DNA from 3 places in the Peribacillus sp. N1 genome. Region 2 is predicted to be linked to each of the others. Evidence: riboswitches for the same ligand, from Rfam matches in the RefSeq annotation. Region 2 holds a riboswitch; each other region holds the start of a gene.
What was found. A riboswitch is a leader RNA that binds a small molecule or an ion and turns the genes downstream of it on or off. The one in region 2 is predicted to bind S-adenosylmethionine.

Region 1 (3,480 bases), on a different contig from region 2:
TTGGCACCACCCAGGCTGTCCGTGAATCATTCATGGACAGTCTTTTTTACGCCTCCTTTACACGCGTTAATGGTCGGGGCCATTGCTTGACTCCCCGTTATAGGATTAACCATGGCTCTACCAAAGTTCACTACTGATACTTGTGGGTTTTTGGTTTATAATAACAACCATCTAGGGGGGATTTTTTATGAATGAATATAAAGTGACGGTCAGGAATGGCAGTACCTTGATCTTGTCGGAAATCATTAAAGCTGAAGATGAAAGAGAAGTCCTTGGAACTCTTTTGATTTCCAGCGAATTATTTAATCAACCATTTACCGACATCAGGATTTTAGAACGCTGATTTGTGCCTGTCCGTTCGATTTGTTACACTGTAATAAATTCTAATACGGTAGGCGATAGTATGTGTGGACGTTTTACCCTTTTCACTGACATTGAAGAAATAAAAGATCGGTTTGATATTCAAGGATCGTTTGATGGGGAATACCAATTCAGCTACAATATTGCTCCCTCCCAATCCGTTCTCTCCGTCATTAATGACGGGGCAAGGAATCGACTTGGATATCTTCGGTGGGGACTCATTCCTTTCTGGGCAAAAGACGAAAAAGTGGGCTACAAAATGATCAATGCCAGAGCGGAAACCATTACTGAGAAAGCAAGCTTCAGGAATGCGTATAAGAAGAAGAGATGCTTGATAATCGCTGACTCTTTTTATGAATGGAAGAAGACACCGGAAAGAAAAATACCGATGCGAATAAAACTGAAGAATCATGCTCCATTTGGAATGGCGGGTATCTGGGAATCCTGGAAAACTCCTGAAGGCATCAGCGTCTATTCATGCTCCGTTATAACAACCGTTCCTAATGAGCTAATGACCAGCATTCATGATCGTATGCCTGTCATCCTTAAACCAGAAGATGAAAAAGAATGGTTGAGTCCAACAAATAATGATCCTGCATATCTGCAGCAGTATTTAAAGTCATTCGATTCGGAACAGATGGAAGCCTTTGAGGTATCGACTGATGTGAATTCGACCAAAAATAATTCATCTAACCTAATACAACAAATTTGCTGAGAGGTCATAAGACCTCTTTTTTATATGAATTCCATCCTGATAAATGAAAAAAACTGATTAACCGCACATGTCAAGATTTCTTTATAAATAGTAAGGAGTGCATGTAAAATACTTTAAAATTAACCCTTGCGAAAATAGACAAAATGCTGTACTGTTATATTTGCTTTTCAAAACGACTTTCGATGTCACTTTCACAAACTCAGATGGTTTCAGCAAGTTTCCAGTGTGGTACTTTTCTGGAAGGCATCGTAATATTTGATAAATTATATAATGTAATCTTCTTATCAAGAGAGACGGAGGGACTGGCCCGAAGATGTCTCGGCAGCGGACTTAAATGGAGTGCTGTGCCAAATCCAGCAGGCTGATTTTTGCCTGAAAGATAAGGAGGGTGTTTTTTATAAATTAAAAGACCTCTTCTTGTTGTTAAATAGAAGGGGTCTTCTTTATGCCGGTTTTTTTGCTATATCTCCAAGACTAGATAATCAGGTAGGTTCAAATTGGAGTTATTTGCGAAAGCTGTTAATAGAATAAGAGCTGTGACACATGTCACGGGAAAAATAAAAAGAGGTGTACATCATGAGTGCAAACAATAAAGGGAATCCATGGGCATTGATCCCATTTGTCGTATTTTTAATTTTATTTATAGGGTCCGGAATCATCACTAAAGATTTTTATTCATTTCCGGTGATTGTTGCAATTTCAATTGCTTCGGCAGCTGCATTGGCAATGAATCGGAAAGAGACATTCAATCATAAGGTTGATATCTTCTGTAAAGGTGCCGGGGACGCCAATATTATGTTAATGGTTATCATTTTCCTTTTAGCTGGTGCTTTTGCCGAAGTTGCCAATGGCATGGGAGCAGTTGAATCGACAGTGAATCTTGCCTTAGCTGTTTTTCCGCAAAATCTATTAATGGTAGGGATATTCATTATTGCTTGTTTTATTTCTTTATCCATGGGGACAAGCATGGGAACGATTGTTGCATTGGCACCTATCGGGGTCGGGATTAGTGAGCAAACAGATATTTCGCTTGCCCTATCAATGGCGGCCGTTATTGGTGGTGCGATGTTTGGGGATAACCTTTCCTTCATTTCAGATACGACAATCGCTGCAGTTCGAACTCAGGGAACGAAAATGAAGGATAAGTTTAAAGTGAATTTTTTCATCGTTTTACCTGCGGCCATCATCACATGTGCAATCCTTGGAATTTTAACAATGGGTGAACAAGCTGACATCTCCCAACATTCTTATAATTGGGTGAAGATTCTTCCATATCTTTGCGTATTGATCACTGCATTGGCAGGAGTCAATGTGTTCCTGGTCCTTTCCATCGGAATCGTATTTGCCGGAATTATCGGCTTGGCTGATGGAAGTTATAAACCGTTGGGTGTCATTCAAAAAGTTGGAGAAGGAATGGCGGGAATGTATGAAATCTCCTTCCTTGCCATTTTAATTGCAGGTATGGTAGCTGTTATCAAACATAATGGTGGCATCGATTATCTACTCCACCTAGTGACCCGAAATAGCAAATCAAAAAAAGGGGCGGAATTCAGCATTGCAGGGCTTGTTGGTTTGACAAACCTTTCAACGGCAAATAACACGATTTCGATTATCATTGCCGGGCCACTTGCCAAAAATATCGCTGAAAAGTATGGGATTGATCCGCGTAAATCAGCGAGCTTGCTTGACATATTTGCATGTTGTATCCAAGGGTTGATACCATATGGAGCACAACTGCTTGTTGCAGCAGGGGTAGCAAAGATTTCTCCGATAAGCATCTTGCAGTATTCATATTACCCAATACTAATTGGATTTTGTGGCGTCCTTGCCATCTTGATTGGTTTTCCACGGTTTCAGCCGGGAAATGATGGATCGAAGAACTAAAAGTTAAAACAAAGTTGATTGGAGCGGGTGTGCGAGACTCCTGCGGGAAAAGCGAGTCCAGGGGAGACCCCGCAGGCGCAAAGGCTCCCGGACCGCCCGCGGAAAGCGAGTGCCTGGAGGGGAAATCAACGTTCAAATTGTACAAACCCCTAAAATTTCATCGAGTTAGTCTACAGTCTGAACACCCTGAATCATTGGATACAGGGTGTTTTTTGTATGGTAAATACATAAACATAATCAAGTTTTCTCCCATTCATATAGTATCAATCATTCTTCAATTTTTCTGCTTAATTCCGGTCCAAATTAATGATGGTTGTGTGTGCGACACCTGTCATGAATAGAGGACAACACCAACTAAACCGGAAAGGATAATTACATAGGCTGGGTGCCAGCGTAATTTCATTAGGGCAAATAACGATAATCCAAAAACGATTAATAAGCTTATCGCATGCCAAGAAAAGTTCAGCGCTATCATATTATTGGAAAGTGCAAAGCTGATTGCTGCAAAGAGGATTAAACTA
Region 2 (3,480 bases):
CGGTTTTCCCACATATTACCCTTCCCTGTCAGGAACAGGATCAATCCTAATATTATGCCTATAAAAAAGGTTGCCACTACAGAGACGCTTGTCATGTAAAGCGTTTCCCTCGTAGCTTCAATAATGTCTTCCCAATCAACATTCGGCAATAATTCTTCAAGCATGAGTAATCACCTCCACGCCTACCTGCTGTGCTTTAATGAATTCGATTGCGCGGAGCATTTCATCCTCAGTGCCATCAAGATGGATAAACAATGTTCCATATGAACCGCTTCTTGTTTGGGATATCTTACCTTGAACGATATTGACATCCAACTCGAAGTTACGTACAAGCTTGGTGATCAACGGGCTTTCGGCATGATCGCCTACAAAGGTCAATTGAATCACTTTGCCTGCAGGATAGCGTTCGAGCAAATGGTCCATCGTTTCTTTCGTTTCTTCCGGTTCCGTTACCTGTTGCACGAAACGCTTCGTCATTTGTTCTTTAGGGTTCTTGAAAACATCCAGGACAGGTCCCTGTTCAACAACTTGCCCACTTTCCATCACGGCGACGCGATGGCAGATTTTGCGGATCACATGCATTTCATGTGTTATCAAGACGATCGTCAACCCCAAACGCTGATTGATGTCAACAAGCAATTCGAGTATGGAGTCGGTAGTCTGCGGATCCAAGGCAGAAGTCGCTTCATCACACAGCAGCACTTTAGGGTCATTTGCCAGAGCCCTGGCTATTCCCACCCTTTGCTTTTGCCCTCCGCTTAATTGTGATGGATAGGCCTTTTCCCTGCCTTCCAATCCTACTAACTTGATCAATTCGTTCACACGCTTGGTTCGCTCAGGTTTAGAAACTCCTGCAATTTCCAATGGGAAAGATATATTCTCCTGAACGGTCCTCGACCATAATAAATTGAAATGTTGGAAAATCATGCTGATTTCTTGACGGGCCTTGCGGAGCTGAGCCCCTTTAATTTTTGAAATTTCCTTCTCAGCAACTACAACAGATCCCTCTGTTGGTGTTTCCAATCCATTGAGCATTCTGATCAAAGTACTTTTCCCCGCTCCACTGTAACCGATGATACCGAAAATCTCGCCTTTATTTATTTCAACATTCACATTATTTACAGCCTTGATTGTCTCACTGTTTCCTTTTCCTATTCGGAACAGCTTACTGACTTTCGTCAATGTAATCATTAACCCTCACCTCTTTTATCCAATAAAACCTATGAACTTAGTTGATTTCTCTACATTATTAGTCTGTTTCTCATATCATGTAAAAGTTTACCCAATTAAAACAGAAAAAACCTTTCTGCATGAGCAGAAAGGCAGGTGAAGAAACAGGCCTTCCTCTCATCTTCCAAAGTGATTAAACTTTGTGTGAATTGGCACCTTTCCAAGGAAATCTCCTTGTCGGTTGCCGGGTTTCATCGGGCACATCCCTCCACCTCTCTTGATAAGAGCTAATATATAGAATATTTGTACATCATTAAGTTCTTTAGTATGGAGAAATTTTATCATAGATAAAAAAGGAGCGCAATGTATAATATTTCTAGTACAAGCATACAGAAACTTTACTTAAACCGTTTTGGATGTCAAGGAGACTATATTCGTCGCTTTTTCAATTGCCTGCTCCAAATCTTCTATTAAATCCTCTACATTTTCAATCCCAATCGATAAACGGACTTGGTCGGCACTCACACCCGCTTTCGCAAGACCTGCCTCATTCAATTGTTGATGGGTCGTACTGGCTGGGTGGATGATCAAGCTCTTCGCATCCCCAACATTCGCTACATGGGACCATAATTCCACCGAATTGATAAGTTTTGCCCCAGCTTCTCGATTACCTTGTATCCCAAAAGTCACAACAGATCCAGCTCCCTTTGGCAAATATTTTTCCGCAAGGGCTTTATCGGGATGATCCTCATCACCAGGATGTGAAACCCAAGTCACCGCAGGATGGTTTTTTAAATATTTAATGACAGACTTGGTGTTTGATAGATGCTCTTTCATCCTTACATGCAGCGTTTCAAGTCCCAGCGTAAACTGGAATGCACTTTGGGCACTTAGCGCAGGTCCTAAATCACGGAGTAACTGGACTCGGGCTTTCGTTATGAATGCGGCAGGTCCAACTGCCTCGGCGTATACCAGATTGTCGTAACTTGGGTCAGGCTCTGTGAAGCCAGGGTAATTTGGCGAGTTCCAATCGAATTTCCCTCCATCCACGATGACACCGCCAAGCGTAGTTCCATTTCCCAGAAGCCATTTTGTAGCGGAATGGATGACAATATCCGCTCCAAAATCAATTGGTCTGCATAGATACGGTGTCGCAAAGGTATTATCAATGATTAAAGGTATTCCGGCATCATGGGCGATTTTCGCTACCGCTTCAATATCAAGCACCCTCAAACTTGGATTTCCGATGGTTTCAGCAAAAATGGCTTTAGTTCTTGGCGTAATCGCCCTTTTGAAATTTTCAGGGTCATCAGGAGAAACGAACTTCACTTTAATCCCGTATTTAGGAAGAGTATTTTCAAAAAGGTTATACGTACCGCCATATAATGTAGATGCTGAAACAATCTCATCCCCTGCAGCGGCAATATTCAGGATTGAAAGTGAGATGGCAGCCATTCCGCTTGCTGTTGCCAATCCGCCGATTCCGCCTTCCAATAAGGCCATTCTTTCCTCAAAAACGCTGATCGTGGGATTATGGAGTCGTGAATATATATAGCCATTCTCCTTTAGGCCAAATAAATTCGCTGCATGGTCGGTGTCCTTGAACAAGTATGCATTGCTTTGGTAGATAGGAACTGCACGTGCACCTGTTTCATCAGCTTGCAGACCGCCATGAACACTCAATGTTTCGAAACGCAATTTTTTCCCTGACATATGATTTCACCTTTTTCTATGGATTTAGTTGGAATTATATGATGTCTGGCCTTTTATAAACAAAAAAACCACTTCAATAAGAAGAGGTTTCAAGAATACACCTCATCTACCAGAGCCAACACTCTGCTGGAATTAGCACCGTATATAAAAATTTATACCGGTTGCCGGGCTTCGTCGGGCCAGTCCCTCCGCCACTCTTGATAAGAACTATTAAATTCTGCTGTTACTTAATTCAAAATATAGCATTTTAGATTAAATCAGTCAATGAATTGTTAGAATATTCTTTGTTTAATTTCATCTAACATTCATATGTCCGCAACAAAGAAACCAACCACGGTTCCGATTGGTTTCTTAGCTGATTTCCTTAAGCAATCCGTACAAATAAGGAACGGATTGAAAGGCATATATTTTTTTGTGCAGCCGTCCTTCTTTGAAAAACAATAAACATGGAACACTTTCAATTTCATATGATTCGGCAATTGCTTGGACATAATTCATATTCATTTTGCCTGCCTTCAATTCCGGGAATAGCTCCAAGGATATCGTCAGCATCTTGGAGGCAACCTGACAAGTGCCGCATAAAGGGGTATATAAATA
Region 3 (3,480 bases), on a different contig from region 2:
ATCCCTTTGTCCACTTCCAACAGGGAGTTCTCCACAAGCCGGGCGATATAAGGAGCCGCGTAAAAGATTAGCGGAACAATGGCCGCATTCGTTCCGATCGCACTGCCTACAATCATTCTGGTAAACGGAATAAGTGCTACTAGCAAGATGATGAAAGGAACCGACCGCAATATATTGATGATCGGGTTCAATACATTAAAGACCCATTTATTCTCCAGGATATGGCCCTTTCTTGTAATGACAAGCAGGATACCAAGCGGAAGACCAATCAATCCGGAAAATACCAATGAGATGGCTACCATATAAAGTGTGTCACCGAAAGCTGTCGACAGCTGATCTGCCGTTATTTCCATTCCCCAAAGCGTATTACCCATTTATCTGCACCTCCTGGACGAGAATCCCCTCATCTTTAATATACTGATAAGCCTTGTCCACCTCATTTTTATTCCCGGTCACTTCGATGATCAAATTCCCGAAAGGCGTTTCCTGAATTTCAGAAATATTGGCTGATAAAACACTTAAATGAACATCATATTTCTTCGAGATGGTTGAAAGCAAAGGAGTACCCGAAGTAGTCCCAATAAAATTAATTTTCCAAATAATCGGGATATGGGACCCTATGCTTTTTAGGAAACTTTGTGGAATTTCGTCATGTATGACCGTTCTCACGAAGTTTTTTGCAATATCCGTTTGCGGCTTCGCAAAAACTTCGAAAACCGAACCTTGTTCAACGACGCATCCGCCCTCCATGACCGCTACCTTATTGCAAATTTCCCGAATGACAGACATCTCATGAGTGATTAGCAGAATGGTAATATTGTATTCTTTATTGATTTTCTTTAAGAGCTGCAGAACAGCACTCGTTGTTTGCGGATCCAATGCCGAGGTAGCTTCATCACACAATAAGATCGATGGATTGGTAGCCAATGCTCTCGCAATGCCGATCCGCTGCTTTTGACCGCCGGATAATTGTTCCGGATAACTCTTTGCTTTGCTCGATAAGCCAACGAACTCCAACAGCTCGCCTACCCGCTTTTTGATTTCTTTACCAGGGGTTCCCGATAAAATCAGCGGCATGGCGATATTATCAAAAACGGTCTTTGAGTTTAGCAAATTGAAATGCTGAAAGATCATCCCGATTTTTTTCTTTTCTGCCCGCAATTCCTTCGCGCTCAATTTGGTTAAATCCTTGCCCCCAACAATCACCGAACCATCTGAAGGATGTTCAAGCAAATTGACCAACCTGATCAACGTACTCTTCCCGGCCCCGCTATAACCGACTACACCGAATATATCCCCCTTTTCCACTGTCAAATTAATGCCCTTCAAAGCCTCGACAGTCTGTTTCTTTGTTTGATATACCTTTTTAACATTTTGAAACTCAATCATCCAATCTCCCCCCATGTTGTTTATTTGTACGAATTCATTATCCAGAGAGAAGAGCTTTGCAACGCTTCATAATGATAGGGTTAAATTCGAAACTCACGAGTAAATCTGCGAAACTCATGAGTAATTGCACCAAATTTCCTAATAACCATATACATTTTGAATAAACAAAAGAGGCCTCTTCCGTCATCAGACAGAAGAGGCCTCTTTAGACATAAAAAAGAGTAAACTCTTAAATTAATTATCTAAGAAAAGCTCCTTCTTATCTTTCAAACTTTCGTCCGTTGGAATTAGCACAGTATTTTTACAAAAGTAAAAACCCGCTGCCGAGGTATCATAGGGCCAAGTCCCTCCACATCTCTTGATAAGAATTAACGTTATATTTAATTATGTCCTTCACTATATATTCTAATTTCTCTAAAGTCAACCCTATTTTTCATCGGTTAAAATATTTTCACAGTATAGTGATTGACGCCTTTTAATTATATTAATATAGTTAAATTTTATATTCTATAATGATTTGCTCATTCTCCATACTGGGTATATTTCATTTTCTTCCCTTATCTTCATCATGCCTGAATTCTTATATAAGTGAATCGCCCTCTTGATTATCCGGAGAAACCCTTAAATGATATTCGGATACATTAAATCGCCCGAAAAAGTTTTCTGCATAGCGAACCAATTCCTTGCCAAGGCCTTTACTGCGGTATCCGGGAATAAGATAAAATAGATCTACATAGCCGATCTCAGTTCCTTCATACGCCCGAATTCGAAGTTCCATTTGCCCAATCGGTACTTGGTCCTTTTCAATGATCACCTGTCCCCCCGGGAATTTGCGGACCCTTTCTTCCATTCGTTGCAGATATGTATTTTCATCTCCAAAACCTGCCTCAGATCCAAAACTTACAACAAAGGAATCTTTCCTGAATTTAACGATAATATCTTTATCTTTGTCCGTATCAATGGTACGAAAGATCAACTTCATCCTCTCCTGTCATTTTAGTGAAATAGTTTTCAAGCAAAAAAAAAACATTTCACTTACGGTCTTCATGATATTTCATTATTTACTTTTCAAGCGTCTTATTTCATTTTCTCTGAAAGGATTTTTCCTTAATCCCTATAGGAATGGTCATAATATTAAATTAAAAACAAATGCAATATTGTTTGGTGAGTTCTAGTAATGGGGATTGGATTGGCACAAACAAATCTATTTAATTTTCGAGTCTAACTTTGCAGGGTAACCCTAAGTGAATGAATGTTCGAGAGGAATTTGTTTATTAAGCTCTAACTCAACTTTTTCCCAAGCATCCTTTTTCCCTTTCATTTACATTCCAATTATAATAGGTAAGTGGAATACATTTACATGATTATCCATTATAAAAATCATTGGAGGTATTGAAGATGAAAGTTGTTGCAATAGTGGGAAGTATCCGTAAAGAGTCTTACAACCTTAAGCTTGCCAAATATATTCAATCTAGATATCAAGATCGGTTCGATCTCGAAATATTGAACATTCGGGAATTACCTTTTTATGATCAAGATATTGAAAATGACCCTCCATCAGTTGTAAAAGAATTTAAAAGCAAAGTGGCCGAAGCAGATGCAGTTTTGTGGGTAACTCCTGAATACAACGGTACGATTCCAGGTGTATTGGGCAATGCAATCGATTGGTTATCACGTGTCGATAAAGTCTTAATCGGCAAACCATCATGGATCATGGGTGCTTCAATGGGGCAATTAGGAACGGTTAAAGCTCAATTGCATTTGCGTGAAATCTTATTCGCAATAGGCATCGCCTCCCCACTCCTTCCAGGGAATGAAGTATATGTTGGTGCAGTGCATGACAAAATCGATAACGAAGGCAGGCTTACACATGAGTCGACTGTCCAGTTTATCGATACGGTCGTGGATAATTTCATTAGCTGGTATAATCATCATACTCGTTAATGATTTAAAAAAGACTCCCAGCCGGTTTGAGCCTGCTGGGAGTCTTTTTGCATCATTAAACAAAATTCATCCTCTTCCCGCCTGGAATGCAGGGTATTTCGTCATTCCTCCGTCAGCGAATAGAGTGATGCCCGTTACATAACTGGA

Region 1: it holds a riboswitch for S-adenosylmethionine, as region 2 does, so the genes downstream of both, ACYP5M_RS02230 (Na+/H+ antiporter NhaC family protein) here and ACYP5M_RS13710 (methionine ABC transporter ATP-binding protein) in region 2, are expected to answer to the same signal.
Region 3: it holds a riboswitch for S-adenosylmethionine, as region 2 does, so the genes downstream of both, ACYP5M_RS12740 (methionine ABC transporter ATP-binding protein) here and ACYP5M_RS13710 (methionine ABC transporter ATP-binding protein) in region 2, are expected to answer to the same signal.

Annotation. Positions count from the first base shown of each region.
Region 1 is NZ_BAAHZO010000001.1:480,304-483,783, forward strand. Features, by position in the region: gene ACYP5M_RS02220 (hypothetical protein) at 188-343, shown strand; gene ACYP5M_RS02225 (SOS response-associated peptidase) at 404-1,075, shown strand; SAM riboswitch class I at 1,354-1,461, shown strand; gene ACYP5M_RS02230 (Na+/H+ antiporter NhaC family protein) at 1,652-2,959, shown strand; gene ACYP5M_RS02235 (chromate transporter) at 3,291-3,480, opposite strand, start outside.
Region 2 is NZ_BAAHZO010000003.1:159,968-163,447, forward strand. Features, by position in the region: gene ACYP5M_RS13705 (methionine ABC transporter permease) at 1-164, opposite strand, end outside; gene ACYP5M_RS13710 (methionine ABC transporter ATP-binding protein) at 157-1,191, opposite strand; SAM riboswitch class I at 1,345-1,457, opposite strand; gene ACYP5M_RS13715 (O-acetylhomoserine aminocarboxypropyltransferase/cysteine synthase family protein) at 1,573-2,883, opposite strand; SAM riboswitch class I at 2,983-3,090, opposite strand; gene ACYP5M_RS13720 (thioredoxin family protein) at 3,235-3,480, opposite strand, start outside.
Region 3 is NZ_BAAHZO010000002.1:868,385-871,864, forward strand. Features, by position in the region: gene ACYP5M_RS12735 (methionine ABC transporter permease) at 1-353, opposite strand, end outside; gene ACYP5M_RS12740 (methionine ABC transporter ATP-binding protein) at 367-1,389, opposite strand; SAM riboswitch class I at 1,646-1,757, opposite strand; gene ACYP5M_RS12745 (GNAT family N-acetyltransferase) at 1,970-2,365, opposite strand; gene ACYP5M_RS12750 (NADPH-dependent FMN reductase) at 2,788-3,333, shown strand; gene ACYP5M_RS12755 (SDR family oxidoreductase) at 3,400-3,480, opposite strand, start outside.